DNA from 3 places in the Neptunomonas phycophila genome. Region 2 is predicted to be linked to each of the others. Evidence: predicted binding sites of a transcription regulator. Region 2 holds the regulator's gene; each other region holds the start of a gene.
The links. Region 2 encodes LexA, which represses DNA repair genes until DNA is damaged. Its sites were predicted from a motif close to TACTGTNTANNTANACAGTA; they were not measured.

Region 1 (3,747 bases), 230 kb from region 2:
GCAAAGCATCCAGATAATCTCAAGCTAACCATCAAGATAGATGCTTTATTTACTGAACGAGGCAAAGCGGCAGCGGTCGAGCAAGACACCCTCATCGCTACGATCAACGTATTGAACGGAGAACTACCGGAATCTCTGGAAAAGCCTATCTACGACATGATGGTTAATAATGTCTGGTTGTTTAGGCAACTGAGCGCTACCTATTTACAGCCAATAGACTTAAATAAAGATCAACAAACCGACTATTTACTCATTACGGAACAAGAGGGTAATCGAATTCAGATATACCTTTTTTATTTTGCGGATGATCAGTGGAAGCATTCCTCGTTTGGTCGTCATGAGGGGCTTAGCAAATCGCAAATAATAGACGATATTAGACATAATAAAATGGAGGTTAAGCCGCCTGTCTGGAATATTTTAAAGATAGGTGATCACGAGCTACAGCTACGCCAATAAATGATCAGGGATGGCGTGTGGCAAAACGCGCTAAGTTCACGAAAGCACTCAGGCATTAAATTGGGTTTTTACACTAACCCGCGTTTAAAAGGCCGGTGCATACGAATTGAGCGCGTTACAACCCCCTCAACTAGAAACTCATCGCCGTCATTTAATTGGTAAGTTTTAAAGCCTTTGGCTGAGGACAGTAGCCGCATATTTTTAGTATCGGCAATTTTACACACAAAGTTACCGTTTAACGTGGCAACAATGACATCGCCAGAGATAACTTTTTCTGCTCGTGAGACTACCAGAATATCGTGAGGAAAAATCCCCACCCCCGTCATCGATTCGCCCTCAACAACTCCCAAATAGGTAGCTGAAGGGTGGTCAATTAAGATTTGATCTAAGGTTAAGGATAATTGCGTGTACTCGGCAGCAGGGGACTCGAACCCTGCAATACCCGCTTGAGCTTTAAGAGGAATAAATCGAAGCATGACACAACCCTATGCTGTATATAATTACAGTATTTTAGCGTAATTCGACAGCAAAGCAATGAGTCCTTAATGGGCTAGTGCTTACACTCTGCTTGTAAACGCTTTTTCAACCTGCTGTTAACGCACTTGGTGCATGGTAAAGATAGATGAACCATAGGGATGATATTGAGTTGGGCAAAACTAACAGAGTACTAAATAAAGCCGAGACGGCAGGTTATTATTTTCTTACATGGTAAATTATTGTAAAATTCGGCCAATCATTAAATGGATATAAGGTAAGCATTTTGCTGATCACGCCACCTTAGGCAACCTCTCCTCAAACAGTCATCGTTTTCGGATGACACCCTAATACCGCGTCTGCGGTGGGTACGTTTGGAATCAGAACTTATAACCGCGCGTTTGTCATCAAAGGATAAACGATGTGTGCTATCTGTTAGCAACCGCAGTTTTAAAAGTATCGCAACTATCAAAAACGTAGAATCTGCACAGCAGCTAAAGAGCAATCGCTTGAAGCTGAGCGCCGAGACCGCGTTGTTTTAAACACATGACAAGGTTTACTATGCTTGAAAAAATGAAACTAGAATGGCTCTCTAATATTCGGGGCGACTTACTGGCCGGCACTGTAGTGGCGTTGGCCTTAATCCCTGAAGCAATCGCTTTTTCTATTATTGCAGGCGTTGACCCTAAAGTAGGTTTGTATGCCTCATTCTGTATCGCAGTTATCATCGCGATAGTGGGTGGCCGCCCTGGCATGATATCGGCCGCTACCGGCGCGATGGCTTTGCTGATGGTCACTTTAGTCAAAGACCACGGCCTTGAATACCTTTTAGCAGCAACGCTACTCACGGGTGTTATTCAGATAATAGCCGGCTATCTAAAGTTAGGTAGCTTAATGCGGTTTGTGTCGCGCTCTGTAGTCACTGGGTTTGTTAATGCGCTGGCTATTTTAATCTTTATGGCACAACTGCCCGAGCTTACCAACGTGACTTGGCATGTTTACGCAATGACGGCCGCAGGCTTGGGGATCATTTATTTGTTTCCATACGTGCCGGTTGTAGGCAAATCGATTCCATCGCCTTTGGTATGTATTATCGTATTAACGGCCGTTGCCATGATGATTGGGCTCGATATTCGTACTGTAGGAGACATGGGTGAGTTACCTGATACCTTACCTATCTTTTTATGGCCTGATGTACCACTTAACCTAGAAACCTTGTATATCATCCTTCCTTACTCTGTCGGTTTAGCTATTGTTGGTTTATTAGAATCCATGATGACAGCCACTATTGTCGATGATTTAACCGATACAAAAAGTGACCGTAACAAAGAATGTAAAGGCCAAGGCATCGCTAATATTGGTGCTGGTTTAATGGGTGGTATGGCCGGCTGCGCAATGATTGGTCAATCAATCATCAACGTAAAATCTGGTGGTCGTGGACGGCTATCGACCTTCGTAGCCGGCACATTGCTGATTATCATGGTTGTCTTTTTAGATGAGTGGATTAAACAAATCCCTATGGCGGCACTCGTCGCGGTAATGATTATGGTATCCATTGGTACTTTCTCATGGAGCTCTATTACCGACCTTAAAAAACACCCTCTATCAACCAATATTGTAATGATTGCAACGGTGATCGTTGTTGTGGCTACTCATAACTTAGCGCTGGGTGTATTTGTTGGTGTGTTGTTGGCTACATTGTTCTTTGCGAACAAGATCGGCCGCTTTATGGTCGTTAAATCAGAACAAGCAACAAACGGCGTGCGTAACTACCAAGTGATTGGTCAGGTATTTTTTGCATCGTCTGAGCAGTTCATTGAGTCATTTGACTTCAAGGAAGTGGTTGATAAAGTGGTTATCGATCTAACGCATGCGCATTTTTGGGACATCACAGCGGTATCATCGCTTGATAAAGTCGTCATCAAATTCAAACGCGAAGGCGCAGAGGTCGAAGTCGTTGGCATGAGTGCAGCAACAGAAACGATTGTCGATAAGTTTGGCGTCCTAAACGATCCCAAAGAAGTTGAAAAACTGATGGCAGGTCACTGAGGAGATAACAATGAATAAAATTATTACTTGTTTAGACGGCTCAGCTTTTTCCAATGCCGTGTGTAGTGCAGGCATTTGGGCCGCTAACAAACTCAGTAAGCCTCTGTTATTGCTGCATGCTATCGAAAAAGAGAACGTGGCGGCTGCTGAAGACCTGAGTGGGGCAATTGGTTTAGGCGCGCGCTCTTCTTTATTAAAAGAAATGGCAGCGCTGGATGAGCAACGGAGTAAAGTCGCTCTTGAAATGGGTAAAGAGATGCTTGCTAATGCCCAAACAATTGCCGAACAGCAAGGCTGTGCTCAAATCGAACAGACCCAACGCCATAGTGACATTGTAGAAGCTATTTGCGATTTAGAATCAGATGCACGTTTAATTGTGATAGGCCGCTCAGGGCAAGGAAACAAACCTGATTTTAATGCAATTGGCTCCCATATTGAGCAGGTGATCCGCCAAGTTCATACCCCGGTATTGATTGCTAATAAGGACTTTTCCGCTCCTAAGAGCTTTATGTTGGCTTACGACGGACGAGAAACGGCAGATAAAGCGGTTAAGCGAATTATCGAAGGCGGGCTCTTGCATGGCATGACGTGCCATTTGGTCACGGTAAAAAATAAGCAAAGCGGCTTAATGGAGAAATTTAAAGCCACAGAAAAGATGTTGCGCGATAGCGGTTTTGATGTGAAGGCCAGCTTTTTAGAAGATGCCATCTTTGCAGGATTAATGGATTACAAAACCAATAATGAGGTGGATATGCTGGTGATGGGAGC
Region 2 (9,153 bases):
TAATGGCTTAGAAAATCTATTAGCACAAGTTAAAGGGGTGACATTTCACGGCTTGGCGGGTAAAGGAAAAGCACCGTATAAAGCAAAAGCGAGGCGTAAGTCGCGCGTGAAAAAGCCAGCGTCTAAAGCTTGATCTGGCTTAATTGATGTCTGAAATTGAGTCCTCTAACGTGCCGCCATAGCTGCTGCGTTTAGGTTCTAGCTCTTTAATTAAAGGCTGTATTTCATTGAGTTTAGGCTGTTTAAGATGCTGAGCAACCATCGCGCGGACAACAACCGCTTTGGCGTGCTTGAGGTGAGATAACGCTATCAGTTTATCCCCGGATTCAAGTAGCATTTTGGCTTGCATGATATGCGCATCGGCTACAACTGAAATGTTGAGCCAGTACAGTTCTTGGCCGTAATTTCGTGCTTGAATGGGAGATATTTTTCCCTTCGCGAGCATCTTTTTTAGTAGTTTTTCGGTGTAGTTTACGTAAATTTGAAACTTTTTGAGCTCTTTGTCACTCGTAAACTGCGTGTGACTAGGCATGGTTCTATCAGCCGTTTCTTTTTGGTTGTTCACTTGTGTCATTAAGTCGGAATCGGGAGCTAGCATGCTGACTTCTTCGATAAGAACCATCGCGTGCTGGTTTAAGCGATCTAGAATGTCATTTTTACAGCCAGCGGCTTTTAATGCCGTGATCGTATCTAGAATATGAAATGTCTGAGTGCGTAAATCTTTTAAGCGCTCTTGCTTGACTTCGGCTGCATGTTCACGTCTTGATATAAAATGGTTAAGCCCTAATGCAGCCAGACCGATTGCCGCTATTATGATTAGATAAAGTACGCTTTCTTGCTGCATTGAAAAAAATAACCTCGTAATTGGCGGTATTTTTATAGAGCTTCGCCATCGGGAAAACGACCAAAAAACTTGATCAAAAACACAGTAGTGATTATAGAGGGAATTGATTTTTTTGGTAGCGTTGCTTGACCCCGATACTCTAAGCACTTATATATGCACGCTGTTTTTGCCGCTTCTGACCTGAGGGATAGTAATCTGATGGGAAAATCGCTCGTAATAGTAGAGTCCCCCGCTAAAGCCAAGACTATTAATAAGTATCTTGGAAATGACTTCGTCGTTAAATCGAGTGTCGGTCATATCCGTGACTTGCCAACCAGTGGCAACGCGCCAAAAAGTGACCCTAAGGCACGCGCTAAGCAGGCGGCTCTTACGCGAAAAATGTCCCCTGAGGACAAAGCTATCCATAAAGAGAAAAAAGCGAAAGAGCAGCTAATCAATCGTATGGGCGTTGATCCAGAGAACAATTGGGACGCGCATTACGAAATTCTCCCAGGCAAAGAAAAAGTTGTCGATGAGCTGAAAAAGCTCGCTAAAAATGCTGACACCATCTATCTCGCAACGGATTTGGACCGCGAAGGGGAAGCCATTGCTTGGCACCTGCGCGAATCCATTGGTGGCGATGATCAAAAATACCGTCGAGTCGTGTTTAACGAGATCACTAAAAAAGCCATTTCAGCGGCTTTTGATGATCCGGGCACGCTGGATATGAATCACGTATACGCACAGCAAGCGCGCCGTTTCCTTGACCGTGTCGTGGGCTATATGCTTTCCCCATTGTTATGGGAAAAGGTCGCTCGTGGTTTGTCGGCAGGGCGTGTGCAATCAGTAGCCGTTAAACTGGTTGTAGATCGTGAAAAAGAGATTCGTGCTTTTATCCCTGAAGAGTTTTGGGAAGTGCATGCCGGCGCGCAAACTCAAGGCAAAGAAGCGATTCGTTTGCAAGTGGCTAAGTTTGCGGGCAAAGCGTTTCGTCCTGATTCAGAGCAGGATACAAACCAACACGTAGCAGCGCTTAAAGCGTCACGCTTTACTGTGGTAAACCGTGACGACAGGCCGACCAGTAGTAAGCCTTCAGCGCCTTTTATCACCTCGACATTGCAGCAAGCCGCGAGCACGCGTTTGGGCTTTGGCGTTAAAAAAACCATGATGATGGCGCAGCGCTTGTACGAGGCTGGTTACATCACTTATATGCGTACTGACTCAACTAACTTGAGCCAAGAGGCCGTTGAAAGTTGTCGCACTTATATCGGTGATCATTACGGAAGTAAGTATCTTCCTGAAGAGCCGATTAGGTATTCCAGTAAAGAGGGAGCTCAAGAGGCACATGAGGCGATTCGGCCTTCTGATGTAACCCGTGAGGCATCTGACTTATCTGGAATGGAGCGGGATGCAGAACGGTTATATGACCTTATTCGCCGTCAATTCCTAGCGTGTCAAATGACTCCTGCGCTTTACACTAGCTCACGTATTACGGTGAAAGCGGGTGATGATTACGAGTTGACCACAAAAGGGCGTATTTTACGCTTTGATGGTTATACCCGCGTTATGCAAGCAAAAGGCAAAGGCGATGAAGATGTGATCTTGCCTGACGTTAAGTCGGGTGAGGAGTTGGCGTTAGAGTCGTTAGAGCCAAAACAGCATTTTACCAAGCCAACAGCCCGTTACACAGAAGCAAGTTTGGTTAAAGAGCTAGAAAAGCAAGGTATTGGTCGACCATCTACCTATGCGTCAATCATCTCGACGATCCAAGACCGTGGTTATGTGGAAGTCCAAAATCGACGCTTCTATGCCTGCAAAATGGGCGATATTGTTACTGAGCGTTTGACCGAAAACTTCACTGATTTAATGGACTACAGCTTTACTGCTCGAATGGAAGATGCGCTGGATGACATTGCGCACGGCGAAGCTGATTGGAAAGCCTTGCTTGATCGTTTCTATCAAGGTTTAGTACGTCGGCTGGATGAGGCAAAAGATCCAGAACACGGCATGCGGCCTAATACCCCGACTGATACGAATATTCCCTGTCCAGAATGTGACCGACACATGGTGATTCGTACAGGAAGCACCGGTGTGTTCTTAGGGTGCTCGGGCTACAATTTGCCACCTAAAGAGCGCTGTAAAGCAACAATTAACTTAATCCCTGGCGATGAAGTTGTCAGCGCAGATGGTGACGAAGAGGAAGAGTCACGTATCCTTCGCAATAAGCGTCGTTGCAGTATCTGTGACAGCGCCATGGATAGTTATTTAGTCGACCAAACACGTAAATTACATGTATGTGGTAACAACCCGGACTGTCCCGGCTATGAGGTCGAAGAGGGTAATTATCGTATCAAAGGGTATGATGGCCCGACACTAGAATGCGATAAATGCGGCTCTGAAATGCAGCTAAAAAATGGGCGTTTTGGTAAGTATTTTGGTTGTACAAATGATGAGTGTAAGAATACTCGCAAACTCCTGAAAAACGGAGAAGCTGCACCGCCAAAAATGGACCCTGTGCCAATGCCGGAGCTAGCATGTGAAAAGGTTGAAGATACTTATATCTTGCGTGACGGAGCTAGTGGCTTATTCTTAGCCGCTAGTCAGTTCCCGCGTAACCGTGAAACACGTGCGCCTAAAGTGAGTGAGCTGTTGCCGCATAAAAAAGAAATCGATCCAAAGTATGATTTCTTGTTCAGCGCGCCGACTAAAGATATGGACGGTAATGAAACGATCGTTCGTTACAGCCGCAAAACCAAAGAGCAGTACGTCATGACCGAAGTGAATGGCAAAGCTACGGGCTGGAAGGCGTTTTATGAAGGTGATAAATGGGTTGTAGTTGAACCCAAAGCTAAAAAAGCCAGCAAATAAAAGCCGGTTAATAACAGTTATCAGGAGAGCCTCTTTGTTGTGCATGAGCCTTTGCACGCAAAGAGGACATTTGAGGTCGCGATGAGTCAGGTGTATCTGGTTAGAACTAACCAAAAGCTCAACTTTGCTCGTATTCATATTGACGCGTTGCAAGCAGCCCAGTCATCGAATAGTTGGGATCAGCATGCGATGATTGAGTCTTATCATGAGTCCGTCCTGTTTCTGATGGCTTCTGCTTATCAGGCTTTTTTACGAGAAATTGCAGAAAAGTATCGCTTTAATCCAGATGCGATTGAAGCGCTCAGCGATTTGCAAGGGTTGCTGGATGCATCAGTTCAGGAGTCTCCTGAGGTGACAGAGCTATCTGTGTTAGAATCCAATAAACACAGCTGGCTTGCCTTAATGTTATCTGCCTATCGAGGCTGTTGGAAGGCGGCAGATAAAACGGGCCCGTCGGCCAAAGCAAAAGCGGGTGCCGATTTATCACCTAGCTTATCGGAAATTCATATTGTTCAGATTAATCCGGATCATGCAGAAGACGCAGATATTCTGACAGAGTATCGCTCTTGGTTATCTGAGTTTAGGGCTTTACTGGAGCGGCTGCGAAGCGGTATGCAAGAATGGTAAGCGCTTAAATTGACAACATTGGAAAAAGTAAGGGGTGTTAGGTAGTTTGATGGATGAGATGGTGCTAGAAATTGTGCGTTTAGCGTCGGGTGAGTTTGTTATTCGTCGCTCGGGTGAAGAAGAGGCGTTAATGACGCTAAACTTATCACAAGTTGTACAAGATAATCTGTTAGAAAACACAGAAGAACTTGCAAGAAGAATGTTGGTTGCCGGTGCTCATATGATGTCCGACTTGGTGAATGATGAAGAGCCAGGTATCGATACTGATGACGTATCACCGGATGACATGATCCGCCCTTCAACGATTCACTAAAGCGTATTTGCCGTTTCTTATGGGGTATGCCGTGCCTATGCTATTAGTGCATCCCTCAATTAATAGCATGGCGGCGGCGAATCAAAATTCCATTACTTGCCCCTTGTCTGGCGCTTTTTTCTAGGCGCTGAAAGGCATCGTCAGAAATATCTCCGGCCCAGCTAATAACAGCATGGCATGTGCCAGTGCTGAGGGCTTTTTCAGCCAATTGCTGAACGCTATGGTTCTCGTCAGGGTAAAGTAGAATTACCTTTTTAAGATCAATTCCAGCATCTTGTAGCAACGATTTTGGCAAGTTTATAGGTGGAGCAATCCAAGCAAACCAGCGGTCTTCATGGCTTAGCTGCGCCAATAACGGCATTAGCATTGGCATATCTGCTAGATCACCGCTTTGTGTTACGATTTCAGTAATTTTCCCGAAATCACTGGGCTGTTGAGCTCGGGGTTTAAGCTTGGTGCGAATGCTACCTAACTCTTTTTGGGTGCTGATAATGCCGGTAACAGCTTTGTTATCAGGAATTAACATGTGCATTATGGCTCACTCCCTTGTCGTATGACGCCAACGCCTAACCCTTCGATGGAAAGCTCGCTCTCGCGTAAGTCGACCACGATAGGGTCAAACTCTTCGTTTTCAGCTATCAGTTCTACAATGTGTCCAGTGCGTTGGAATCGCTTAACGGTTACTTCGTCACCAATACGCGCTACTACAATTTGGCCGTTACGTGCTTCTGTACATTGGTGAACTGCCAGTAAATCGCCATCCATGATGCCGATGTTTTTCATACTCGTGCCGTGTACCCGCAGTAAGTAATTAGCCGGTGGGTGGAAAAAGTCAGCTGAAATTGTGCAGTGCTCTTCGATGTGCTCCTGGGCTAAAATAGGGCTGCCCGCGGCTACGCGGCCGATCAAGGGAAGACCTTCAGGCTCTGGTTGCTCAAGCTCTGGAAGACGAATACCGCGAGAGGTGCCAGGGATCATTTCTATAGCACCCTTACGGGCTAACGCTTTTAAGTGTTCCTCAGCCGCATTGGCTGATTTAAAACCTAGTGAGCGTGCTATATCGGCACGTGTAGGCGGATAACCGGTTGCATCGATATGATCGCGAATGCAGTCGAGTACTTCTGATTGACGCTTTGTGAGTTTCATATTTGTGCCCGTCATAATTAAGTGCCGATAGGTAAGATAGCCCGCAAATAGATGACTGTTTTTTTATACAGTGCATGTGATTATATACAGGCAAGGTCGGTTGTAAAGAGATTTTCTGTTTATATATCCAGTATCTTGATATTATCCCCGCGACATTGAAATCAGGATTTAAGTTTTGCTCAGCGACGCTCTAAAAAAGTCTATACAAGAGGCATATCGCCAGTTCCTCGGGTTGCATGACCTTAAGCCTCGTTATGGGCAAAAAATGATGATTGCGCAAATTGCGCGCACCTTAGGGAATATCGAAAGTAACGAAAAAGGTGAAAGAAGTAGCGATAACCATATTTGTTTGATCGAGGCGGGAACCGGCACGGGTAAGACAATGGCTTACTTGATTAGCGCTATTCCCATTGCTAAAGCGCAAGGCAAGTCCTTGGTTATATCTACAGCAACGGTCGCTTTACAAGAGCAGCTACTTCATAAAGATTTACCTGAAGCTTCGCGTTTAATGGCAGAACCTGTGCGTTACATCTTGGCGAAAGGTCGCGGGCGATACTTTTGTGTATCCCAGGCTGAAAAGTTGCTAGAAGGCCAAGGCGAGTTAGGCCAAATGGCACTTTATGAAGATGAAATTGCACAGCGAATGGAACCCGATGCCGTTGCTTACTACAGTGAGTTAATGGATCGCTTTGCCTCCGGTAGCTGGGATGGTGACCGCGATAGTCTTGCTGTCGAACTAGAAGAAGAGGTGTGGCAGCCACTCACGAGTGATCATACCCGCTGTACCAACCGTCGTTGTAGCAACTTTTCAGTATGCCCATTTTTTAAATCCAGAGATTCGTTAGATAAAGCGGATGTAGTCGTTGCCAATCACGATCTGGTACTGGCCGATTTGTCTCTCGGGGGCGGCGCTATCCTTCCCGATCCGGCGCAAACCATTTATGTGTTTGATGAGGCACACCATCTTTCTGCTAAAACAACCGGGCATTTTGCTTATAGTTTGCGGGTTCGCAGCACTGAGCGTTGGTTAAAAACCATGTCGCGGCAGTTAGAACATATGATTGATGAGTGCGATAGTCAGCCTGTTTTACAGCAATACATAGAACGAATGGAGCCGGCTAAAGCAGAAATGATTAGCTCGTTAGACCAGCTCCAAATGAGCTTACGCTTGATGTTGCTAGAAGGTGATGAACGACCAAAAGATCGCTTTCGTTTCCCCAAAGGAGTGTTGCCAGAATCCTTGACTGTACCAGCTGCTGGCATTGCTGCAGCGGCTGAAAAGTGGATGTTAAAAGCAGAGCAAATAGTTGATCTGTTAAAAGAGGCGTTAGATGGCGGTATTCCCGAAATTGATAAAGGGGTCGCTGAGCGCTGGTATCCACGCATGGGTCAAATGTGGGCGCGATCTCAATCTATTTTTTGGTTAGCACGTAGCTATGCGGTAGCTGATGTAGAAGGTATTGCGCCAACAGCACGCTGGATTAACTTGGTTGAGTCCACTGACGGGATTGATTTTGAGTGCCGTAGTAGTCCAGTAACAGCGGCCGATACCTTAGAAGAGCACCTGTGGAAGCCCGCGTACGGTGCGGTGTTAACATCCGCAACATTAACTGCTCTTGGACAGTTTACGCGATTAATAGATGACTTAGGGTTGCCGCCAACGGTGGCATGCGAACAACTGCCTAGTCCATTTAATTATGCGCAGGCTGCCTGCTTAAAAGTACCTAAAATGTTAGCTGATCCTGGGAAACCAGAAGATCATACGCAAGAAGTCAGTGCTTTTTTGAACGATTGTCTGCAAAAAGCTACTGCAACACTGGTATTATTCAGTTCTTGGCGACAAATGCTAACGATTCGAGATCAATTGGATGATAAAATCCGTGATCATGTGTTGATTCAAGGCGACTTGACCAAGAACGAGATTATCAAAACCCATAAGTCAGTGATTGATGAAGGCAAACCAAGCATTATCTTTGGATTAGCTTCCTTTGCTGAAGGGGTGGATTTACCTGGGGACTATCTAACCGAGGTGATTATTACAAAGCTGCCATTTGGGGTGCCGGATGATCCGGTTGATGCGACCATGGCAGAATGGATAGAACAGCGAGGCGGTAATGCATTTATGGAATGGACCGTCCCGGAGGCCTCAATACGCCTCACACAAGCCGCTGGTCGCCTGTTGCGTACAGAGCAAGACAGTGGCCACATAATTCTGCTGGATCGACGAGTTGTGACTCGCCGGTACGGACGACAACTGTTGGATGCATTACCACCATTCCGCCGAGAAATCGAATAAAGTGAGTATAATATTGGACGCTACAACAACAGCTAACGAATCTACGCCGAATGATGCAAACCCATCCGCTAAAACCGCTGAAAAGGGCAAGTCGCGTAAAAATGATAAGCGCAAAGCACCGTCGCGTGCTCGAAAATCTAAAAAAGAATCCAGCTGGTCACCGGCAGAATTTATCGTTGCTCAGGAAGAGGGTAAAAAGCGCTTTTTAGATTTTGATCTGCCTGATCAATTATTGCATGCCATTCAAGACATTGGGTTTGAGTACTGCACACCCATACAGGCTGAGACCATTAAACCGGCGTTGGCCGGTAAAGATATTATTGGCAAAGCGCAAACAGGTACGGGTAAAACGGCTGCCTTTCTAGTGGGTATAATTACCGATTTAATCGACTACCCATTAACCGAGCCGCAGCGCCAAGGTGAACCTCGCGCGTTAATTATCGCTCCAACACGTGAACTCGCGCTGCAAATTGCAGACGACGCCGAACTGCTAACGAAATACACGGATCTACGTGTTATCTCTTTAGTGGGAGGGATGGACTACGATAAACAACGTAAACAAATTAAAGGTGGTAACACCGATATATTAGTAGCCACACCCGGCCGTTTAATTGATTTTGTACGTTCTAAAGATGTTGATTTATACAACGTAGAAGTGCTGGTGCTTGATGAAGCCGATCGCATGTTGAGCATGGGTTTTATTCCAGATGTGCGCACCATTATTCGAAATACACCGCGTAAAGGCTCAGAACGTCAAACGTTGTTATACAGTGCAACATTTACTGATGACATTATGAATTTGGCGCGTCAGTGGACCGTTGATCCTGTTCAAATTGAAATCGAAGCTGAGCGACAAACAACCGACAACATTAGCCAAAAAGTGTTTTTGGTCTCCAGTAAAGAAAAGTACAAGCTGCTTCGTAATTACATTCGTATCAATAATATTGAACGCGTCATCGTGTTTTGTAACCGTCGGGGTGAAACGCGCTCGTTGGCCGAAAAATTACGCCGTGATGGTGTGAAAGCCGCGTTGATGTCAGGAGAAATCCCGCAGCACAAGCGAGTTAAAACATTAGAAGA
Region 3 (9,153 bases), 240 kb from region 2:
CCAACGTGACGCATCAGCTTTAGACCACAATGTTTGCCCATCGATAATTAAATCAAGATCGCTACGTGGCGTTAGTTGCGGGATACCTGTCGCTAGCTCGTAGCCACAGCTTCCGGTGATCCCCCATGGACGACCGAGCGATTCAAGATGTGGTGTTAATGAATCCAACGTTTTAAAAACCGAATGTTCTCTTGTCAGTGGGTGATTAGCCCAGAGCTTACGTTTTACAATCTCGTATGGGCTGATAGATTGTAAGATGTGATGTGTTGCTACATAAGCGGCACAACGTTCTGCTTTACAGCCTCCGCGTACTCCTACAGGAATGTATTTAATACTCTGTTTAACTATGGGCATCGCACGACGAACCACAACAGGGCCGGTACTTGTAAGTACCCAATCCGGTATGGGTTGATGGTTTTCAGCAAGCATCAATTCAGCTTTGCTTGTTAACCAGACTAGGTCGTGCGCATGCCAGCTCATCTTATGCTCCTGTCCATTGCGCTTTTAACAGATCTCTCACCTGGCGCGATGCTTGTCGATGCTCACCACTAAGCCGACGAGATATACCTGTATCCTTAGGTTTAATGTCCAAAAGGGCGTCCGTTATGGCTTGCTCTACACTATGTTTATCGCTTGGTGTTGGCTGGGTAGCCGATTCAACTTGTAAGAGATTATCAATGAGCCCCAATGACGCGTAGCTTTTAAGATCGTAAGCCATAGGTGGGTTTTCGGCGGCAAGCTGGTCAAGCTCGGCTTCTGTGCGCTGAGTAACGCGCGCGGCGGCGGCCTTACCCATGGCATGCACCATGACTCCTTCATCCGATAAAGCTATGATGCGGTTGGCTTGATAGCCATGCGCTAAATACGCCCCTGACATTGCTTTACCGACGAGTAGGGCGATGATTGGATGGCCGTTTTGACGAGCATTAGCGTACGCACTCACAGCGGATGCCAATGCTTGATGTATGCCTAATGTTTCTTCTCTTCGGCCATAGGCTTGGCTGGGAACATCCACGATAAGAACAAGTGCCCGTTTGGTTTCAGAGTGCGCATCGGCTTCTACCACGGCGTTGACTTCACGTGCGAGCGCCATGCCTTCTAAAAGTCCAACCTCGCCATTAACAGCACGAGGAAAATGATTGTTAAGGTCTGGCACAACTGCGATCAGTCGACAGGCACGGTTTTCATACTCACCGTCTGCCACAAGGACGGAGGGAACAATAGCGTTTTGCTTGGTAAAACCATGGCTGAGCAACGCAAACCATTGCGCGCCTCGATGACTGGAAGGGTTATCATGTATTACTTTCATTTCAGGTATTGTCTGAACAGAATTATTCATGGCTAGCCACTCCTTCTAATAGCACTTGCTGAGCATCATGTGGCGCTATGTGATCTTGTGTATCAAGGCGTAAAAATGCTTCTAACAAATCGCTGTATTTTTCACTTCGGTGTATTGTGGGGACACCTTGATTTAAATACTGCTCTACAGCTTCGCGAGCGCTGCTTTGGCTATCGCTGATGTAGCTATCCACCAAGCCACTTTCAAACCGCTGCTTACCACCAATCACACTCCAAATAAAAGGGCGGTCGCTCGCGTTATACTCGGCAATGCCGGCTTCTTGTTCTATCACTAGGGGGCCATTTAATCCTAAGCGACCTTCGCGTGTCATGATGATGTAGCTACACAACGCGGCACTGATCGACATCCCGCCAAAGCAGCCCACAGGGCCTGTCACTAAGGCAACCACCGGTCGATGTCTTCGTAAGGCAACAATGGCGGATTGAATTTCTGCAATAGCGGCCAAACCTAAGTTAGCTTCTTGTAATCGAACGCCCCCCGTTTCTAGAATTAATACAGCCGACATTGGGTTGCCGTTTTCATTTTCTTCAACCGCTAGCTCAAGCGCCCCCGCTATTTTTGCACCACTGACTTCACCTAAACTGCCGCCCTGAAAGCTTCCTTCAATTGCTGCAACAACGGTTTGTTCTCCGTTGATGGTGCCTCGCGCTATAACAACACCATCGTCAAACTGAGAGACAATCCCTTGCTTAGCCAACCAAGGTGACGTTATTCGATCAAATGGGCTAATAAGTTCACGCATGGTTCCTTCGTCCAGCACGTTCTTTACACGCTGGCGAGCGCTTTGTTCTATAAAACTGCTGTCTTTTGTCGTCATTGTGCTATTCATGATGGCTACCTCCTAACGACATGGCTTGCTCTAATGCTTGTTCGATACGTAGGCGAATAACGCCTGGCGTGGCTGCAAAGTCATGTATATCCATGCGCATAGCGGGTAATGGGATGACAGGCGTAATTTGGTCAATGATCTGTTGCCAACGGACTTCACTGCCAGCGGTAGACGTTTGAATATGAATTTCTGCAAATTCACCGCGGCTTGGCTCTATCATGACTTCTAAGTCACCCGAGCCAACATACCCAACCAATGATGGTTGTACCTGACTCGCTGAAGCAGGTCGTTGAAAATATAAAGTCTCCATCGTGACTCCTACTGTTGATACTTATTATTAGAGGTACTGCTTACAAATAAGCGGTCTATAAACAGGGTGGCCGCTAGCAAATCAGCAGCCCCGCCTGCAGAGGCGTTTAACACGAGAAGCTCGCGCTCTAGTTGGCGTAATGCTTGCCGGCCTGTAAAAGTATTGCAGCCACCCGCATTGAGTACTTCAGCTGCCCCCGTCTGCATAGTGACTAAGCCTGAGATGCCCGACCGAGATAGCACACAGGTATCATCCAGTGTGGCCATAATGGCCAATAAAGCATTAAGTCGAGCGGATGATTCAGCATCACCACGCGCGCGACTTTCCCACAGTGTTGGCAACGCCTGTTGTTGAATGTGCGGAAAGCCTTGTTGAGCTTGTTCTCGAGCACCGGCTACTTGATACTCGCGGCATGCTTGCTGTCCTTTGCTTAACGCCTGCGTCGTCTTTAATGCGGGGTCTTCAATTGAGGCGATAGCGGCCGCTCGGGAAAGGAGTCTCTCAATAGTGGTATCGTGTGTTGTGGCCGCCACAATCAAAAGCCCCAATGCCCATATCGCTCCTCTGTGAGTATTCACGCCTTGCGTTGTTTGCAGCATGGCTTTTTCTGCTTCGCGGCCAATTAACCCTATTTGGGTGCGCAACTTTGTATCGTTTGATTCGAATGCAGCGGTTTGGGCCATGCGCAAAAAATAAGGCTCTAATGTGTTAGCAGAAGCTAGCATGAGTGCTAAGTGCATATCTTTATGCGCCCCAGAGCCTCGGCTATCGACTAGCGCAGGTTTAGGGCTAAGCCGTGCTTCTTGTTCTAACGCCCATGTCACGGATTGAGAGAGATATCTCAGCGAAAACCGTTTCTGATCACGTTGTGTAATAGGCGAATTAATAGTTGTCATCATTACCAGCTCCTAAACTTAGCTGGTGGTTGATACAACCCGTCGGACCAATCTTGTAATTCTGCAATGCTTTTTGCTGCTAGTAAGTCTCGTGTGGCGTCACTGCGACGGATCCCAAGGTCTTCTGGGTAGGCGACCAACCCAGCGGCTCGTAAATTGGCCGTTACCTCTGGATCACGTTTTAGCCCTATAGGCGTTACACCGGCAACCGCAGCAATCATGGCGCGGCGCTGTTCTAACGACTCGGCTTTGTATAGATAAGCAATCCCTTCTTCAGTGAGTACATGAGTGACATCACTGGCATAAATCATGACGGGTGCAAGTGGCATTTTATAATCACGTGCCATGGCTAAAGCATCCAGCTCCTCAACCAACGTTGGGCTAGTACTGTTCTGGAATGTTTCAACCATTTGAACAACGAGCTTACGCCCCTTAGTAAGCAGATGGTCATCACTTCGCATATCCAACCAGGCAGGCGATGAATGACGGCGGCCACCAGGGTCATGTCCCATATTCGGCGCTCCGCCAAAACCCGCTAATCGTCCGCGTGTCACGGTAGAGGAGTTGCCATCACCATCAACTTGCAGTGTGGAACCGATAAACATATCTACAGCGTACTGGCCTGCCAGTTGGCAAAAAGCTCGGTTAGATCGCATCGAGCCATCTTGGCCCGTAAAGAAAACATCAGACCTCGCTGCTACATAGTTTTCCATACCCAGTTCAGTACCAAAGCAATGAACGCTTTCTACCCATCCCGATTCAATAGCAGGGATAAGAGTAGGGTGAGGGTTTAACGTCCAATTGCGGCAAATTTTGCCTTTTAAGCCCAGAGCTTCGCCGTAAGTAGGTAGTAGCAGCTCGATAGCGGCCGTATTAAAGCCAATACCATGGTTAAGCGACTGCACATTGTGGCGTTCATAAATACCACGAATAGCCATCATACCCATGAGCACATGCACGTCTGTAATTAAACGCGGGTCACGTGTAAACAAAGGCTCAATAAAGAAGGGTTGATCGGCTTGTACAATATAATCCACCCAAGAGGCGGGGATATCCACACGCGGTAGGTCTGTTACATCATCGACAATTTCATTAACCTGTACGATAACAATTCCATCTCTAAACGTGGTTGCCTCAACCAATGCCGGCGTATCTTCAGTACTGGGGCCCGTATAGATGTTGCCCGCTCGGTCGGCTTTAAATCCTGCCAGCAACGCAACGCTGGGTGTGAGGTCAACATACAATCGAGCGTATAACTCGATATACGTATGAATTGCGCCTACTTCGAGTAAACCGTCTTCCATGAGTTGACCAATACGCAAACTTTGCTGGCCAGAAAAAGAGAAATCCAACTTACGAGCAATGCCGTTTTCGAATAAATCTAAGTGCTCAGGACGTCCAACACTAGGCATAATCATATGCAAGTGGTTAACAACGTCTGGATTAATAGTGGATAGCGAGCGGGATAAAAAGTCAGCTTGTTTCTGGTTATTACCTTCTAAGACGACTTTATCACCGGATTTGATTAGGCTTTCTAAGGCTGTGTTGATCTGTTGAGTAGGAATGATCTTGCCGTTGACGATGGATGAAACAGTGTCCATTCGGCGGCGTTTTTCGTCTCGGCGCGTTGACCAATTAATAGTCGGTTTGGAGATGGCATTCATGATGCGATCCTTTTTTTTGTATTATTTTTTCTTAAAAAGTAATCCTCCTAACGCTGCCCATCAATCAAGCAAGTTGATAAACCGTTACTCTTAGAGTAATAATCAAACCTCCCTATATATAACAATAAAAAGAGAGAGCCATGTTTGACGATGTTTTGACACTCAAAAAGCTCGAGATTTTTCTCGCTTTCATTAAAACGGGGACTTTATCCGAAGCCGCTGCGGATCTGAACATGAGTACCGTGAGCATCCATCGTGCTATTCATTCGTTGGAAGAAGGGTTGAAGTGTCCTTTGTTTCGTCAAGAAGGCCGTCTGTTGCTCCCTTTACCTTCAGCGCGGGTGCTAGAAGAACGAGCAGAAAAAATAATGGCTGATATCAACGAAGCTGTTGCATCTACTCGTGAAGCGGCCGGCTTATTTTCTAGTGAATTTAATTTAGGCGCGCTGTATTCCTTAACCTTAAACACAGTTCCCCGTTTGATTGCCGGATTAAAGCTGAGGAAAGGAGACCTAAACATACAACTGACATTAGACTCCAATGCGGTTTTATTCAATAAACTCAATAACTTACAGCTAGATGTTATTCTGGTTTCTTTAGAACAGCAATTTAATAACCCAGATTACATCTCGCTTCCGCTTTTTAGTGACGATGTTCTCCTCGCCGTACCTGCTGATAGTGAGTTAGCCAGCGCAGAGGATGTTGACTTAACCTCATTAAAAGACGAAACATTCGTGACGCTAACACAACAATTTGCGACCCACAGAGATAGCCTCTTAGCGTTTGATAGAGCGGGGTTTCAGCCCAATGTTGTGATGCAAGTTACTGATATATTCTCACTCATTAGTATGGTTAGTGCCGGAATGGGGTACGCTATTTTGCCGCGGCGTGTAGAGTCGGTCTTTGAAAATAAGATTAAGCTTATAAAACTCAAGGGGTTAGAAGATATTAAGCAGAATATCTCTATGGTTTGCCTAGCGAGCAGAGAGCGCGATCCAAGAATACTCAGCTGTATAGCAGAATGTCGGACAAATGATTATTTGTGAAAGGAGTGGTGCTTATTATCACTCAAATAAGCACCACAATGTTTGCTGTATTAATACTCGACAGTGCCGCGTATTGGGTAAGTTTCTTGGCTTCTCACAAACGTTAATCCATGAACCACAATTTCTAATTCAGGACGTAATGATGGGGCATTTGATATATCAACGCTCTGCAGCGTTCCGGCTTCATTAATAATAAACATACCCGGCTCAGCAAAGTTATGATCGGTTTCTTGCTCATGCCGAGGCATCGAAACATATAGCCCCAGCTGTTTCATTTGGACTTCGGTTAAACCGTACGCGATAGGGAAGCTAACATTCAGTTTCTGAATATGTTCTTCTAATTGATCTTTTGAATCAGCAGAAACCGCCATAACATCGACACCGATATCAGCGAGCTTCGTCTTATATTCTTCTAATAAGTTTAAATAACGTGTACATAACGGGCAATGCTTTCCACGATACACCACAACCATGTGCCACGTGGCGCCTTCAGTTATCGTTTGGCCTAATTGAACAGTCGATCCATCTAGCAGATTGGCTTTAATCGTTGGAAATGCATCACCTGCTACTAGTTTAAAAGAGGTTGTCATTGCGTACTCCGAATATGATTCATATAGCTTTTCTTTCTTATATAATATTGTATTACATATAATAAGGCCATATTGAAATCTACAACAATGCTATCCATGATCCGTCCATTAACAGCACCGTATTTTAGGTAAGCCCTCGAATCGAGTTGTATACTGAGGCGACAAAAAAGCACGCTTCATCGCATATTGGGGCGTAATACCTTGGCCTGCAATATGTACCGTGTTACGGCCATAGCGAGCATTGATGCTATCCATACACTGCATAAGGGAAGGGTTGTCGTTCGAGATAGAAAATAAATCGGCTTGGTATTGGCTAGCATCCACTATTTCGATTAAGCCCACACCACATTTATAAAAATGTACGCCTGATTTATACAGACCGTCCACTAAACCACTCACCGCATGAGCTATCACGGTTGTATCACTGGTCGGAGTCAAAAACTGATAGGTAAATGATTTACGATAAAACGGCTCGCCATCATGCGGAGAATTACTGGCAAACACCTGCAGAGTACTCGCCAACCCTTGCTGACGACGTAATTTACTAGCCGCAATACCAACATGAGATAACAACGCTTGGCGCAAAACGGATTTATCCGTAACACGTGCCCCAAAAGACCGGGTGGAGTAAATTTGTTGTTTGGGTGCACGCACATCATCCCATGATAACTTAATGATACCATTGAGCTCATGTACGGTACTTTCAACCAATATACTAAAATGCTTACGCATCAGCGCAGGCTTGGATTGTGCCAATTGCCACGCGCTCTCGATACCCATCTCATTTAATCGACGTGCTAATCGACGACCAATACCCCAAATATCACGCACCGACATCTGCTTTAAGACGCGACGGCGCACCGCTTCATTATCAATCACCGCCACACCATTAAAGCCTGCAATGTGCTTGGAAGCATAGTTAGCGGCTTTCGCTAAGGTTGGCGTTGGGCCTATACCCACGCCTATCGGTAAACGCACCTCTTTCCAGACGGTGCGCCGAATATCGCAAGCATGCGCTTCCCAGCCTATATCGGGAACATAAGAGCCAAAGTATAAAAAGCATTCATCAATGCTATAAACATGATGGTCAGGCGCAAAGCGCGCACAGGTATCCATTAAACGCTGGGACAGATCAGCATAGAGTTCATAATTAGAACTACGCACGACAGCGCCAGCGGCCGCCAACTCATTCTTGACGGTAAAGTAGGGCACAAAGCTTTTACCAATGCCCATCTTGCGTGCCACAGGGCAAGTGGCACAAATGCACCCATCATTATTCGTTAACACCACCACGGGCTTTTTACGAATGCTCGGGTCAAACACCTTTTCGCAACTGGCATACATCGCATTGACATCACATAACGCATACATATCACACAACACCCAAATAACTGTTTATATATACAGTATATTAGAGTGATGTACTGATAAATCAATAAAAGACTTTATGTGTCAGTTTCCTCACTCTCTTAGGTATAGGTTATTCAAAGAATTGAAAATTCAATGCTAAACTGGCTTTTTTACAAGGATGTAATTATGCAAATGACTGATATAAACCAGCGTTTAACGCTATTGTGCATTGCTTTATTCCAAGGCTTAGCCTTGCTTGTGCTGCATCAATCAATCGAGCAAAGCTTCTGGCCTTCGTATAAATTACCTTGGTTATTTGGGCTTTATAGCTTCACACTAGTCACTCCAACCATTTTGCTATTAGCCTTAAATAACAAAGCAAACGGAATGCTTTACGCCTTCGCTATGTTAGCGGGGAGCGTGGCGCTTTTGCTAGGTTATTACACAGGAACGCAAGCCAGCCCCTTCCAGCCCCAAGACAGTTACGGCGAACTCATCCCTGTTTTAGTTGGCACCATCGCCATCGCAACGTTTAAGGGGCTGATGTACATACAGCACTTTACCGTACCAGGAAGAGGAGAAGAGCCCACTTACAGCCGTTTATTTAAATTATCTTGGCGCAACTTTTTAACATTCGGTGCCGCGCTTGTATTTATGCTGTGCTTCTGGGGTATTTTAAAGCTGTGGGGTGCATTATTTGACGCTATTGATATCACCTTCTTCGAAACGCTATTTGAACAGCCTCACTTCTATTATCCGATACTTTCTCTAGCGAATGGGGTAGGCATTGTCATATTCCGTCAGCAGTCCGGCATCATTGATACACTAACCAGAATTCAACAAGCGTTGATGAAGTTTTTATTGGTTGTCTTAATTTTTGTATCGATTATTTTTTTACTCTCATTGCCATTTACAGGGCTAACGCCTTTATGGGAATCGGGAGGCAGTCTATTAATCTTATGGATGCAGGCTATTCTCCTGTTTTTTACTAATGCCGTTTATCAAGATGATCCTACTCAGCGGCCTTATCCAACGGCTATTCATCGCTTCATCTATATTGGTTTAGCCTTATTGCCCATTTATAGCATCATCAGTGCTTATGGACTTT

Region 1: a site for LexA is predicted at 945-964, ahead of BS617_RS07045 (LexA family protein). Genes of this name have one in related genera too.
Region 3: a site for LexA is predicted at 8,085-8,104, ahead of BS617_RS07055 (Y-family DNA polymerase). Genes of this name have one in related genera too.

Annotation. Positions count from the first base shown of each region.
Region 1 is NZ_MRCI01000001.1:1,541,573-1,545,319, reverse strand. Features, by position in the region: gene BS617_RS07050 (DUF4153 domain-containing protein) at 1-456, shown strand, start outside; gene BS617_RS07045 (LexA family protein) at 525-932, opposite strand; gene BS617_RS07040 (SulP family inorganic anion transporter) at 1,492-2,979, shown strand; gene BS617_RS07035 (universal stress protein) at 2,990-3,747, shown strand, end outside.
Region 2 is NZ_MRCI01000001.1:1,305,255-1,314,407, forward strand. Features, by position in the region: gene BS617_RS05925 (DNA topoisomerase III) at 1-133, shown strand, start outside; gene BS617_RS05930 (DNA topoisomerase I) at 140-844, opposite strand; gene topA (type I DNA topoisomerase) at 1,043-3,691, shown strand; gene BS617_RS05940 (DUF6586 family protein) at 3,773-4,318, shown strand; gene BS617_RS05945 (hypothetical protein) at 4,368-4,631, shown strand; gene BS617_RS05950 (cell division inhibitor SulA) at 4,687-5,163, opposite strand; gene lexA (transcriptional repressor LexA) at 5,163-5,777, opposite strand; gene dinG (ATP-dependent DNA helicase DinG) at 5,953-8,073, shown strand; gene rhlB (ATP-dependent RNA helicase RhlB) at 8,087-9,153, shown strand, end outside.
Region 3 is NZ_MRCI01000001.1:1,545,658-1,554,810, reverse strand. Features, by position in the region: gene BS617_RS07095 (malonate decarboxylase holo-ACP synthase) at 1-480, opposite strand, end outside; gene mdcE (biotin-independent malonate decarboxylase subunit gamma) at 482-1,339, opposite strand; gene BS617_RS07085 (biotin-independent malonate decarboxylase subunit beta) at 1,332-2,189, opposite strand; gene mdcC (malonate decarboxylase acyl carrier protein) at 2,182-2,499, opposite strand; gene BS617_RS07075 (triphosphoribosyl-dephospho-CoA synthase) at 2,508-3,398, opposite strand; gene mdcA (malonate decarboxylase subunit alpha) at 3,398-5,059, opposite strand; gene BS617_RS07065 (LysR family transcriptional regulator) at 5,200-6,105, shown strand; gene BS617_RS07060 (redoxin domain-containing protein) at 6,156-6,695, opposite strand; gene BS617_RS07055 (Y-family DNA polymerase) at 6,804-8,066, opposite strand; gene BS617_RS07050 (DUF4153 domain-containing protein) at 8,232-9,153, shown strand, end outside.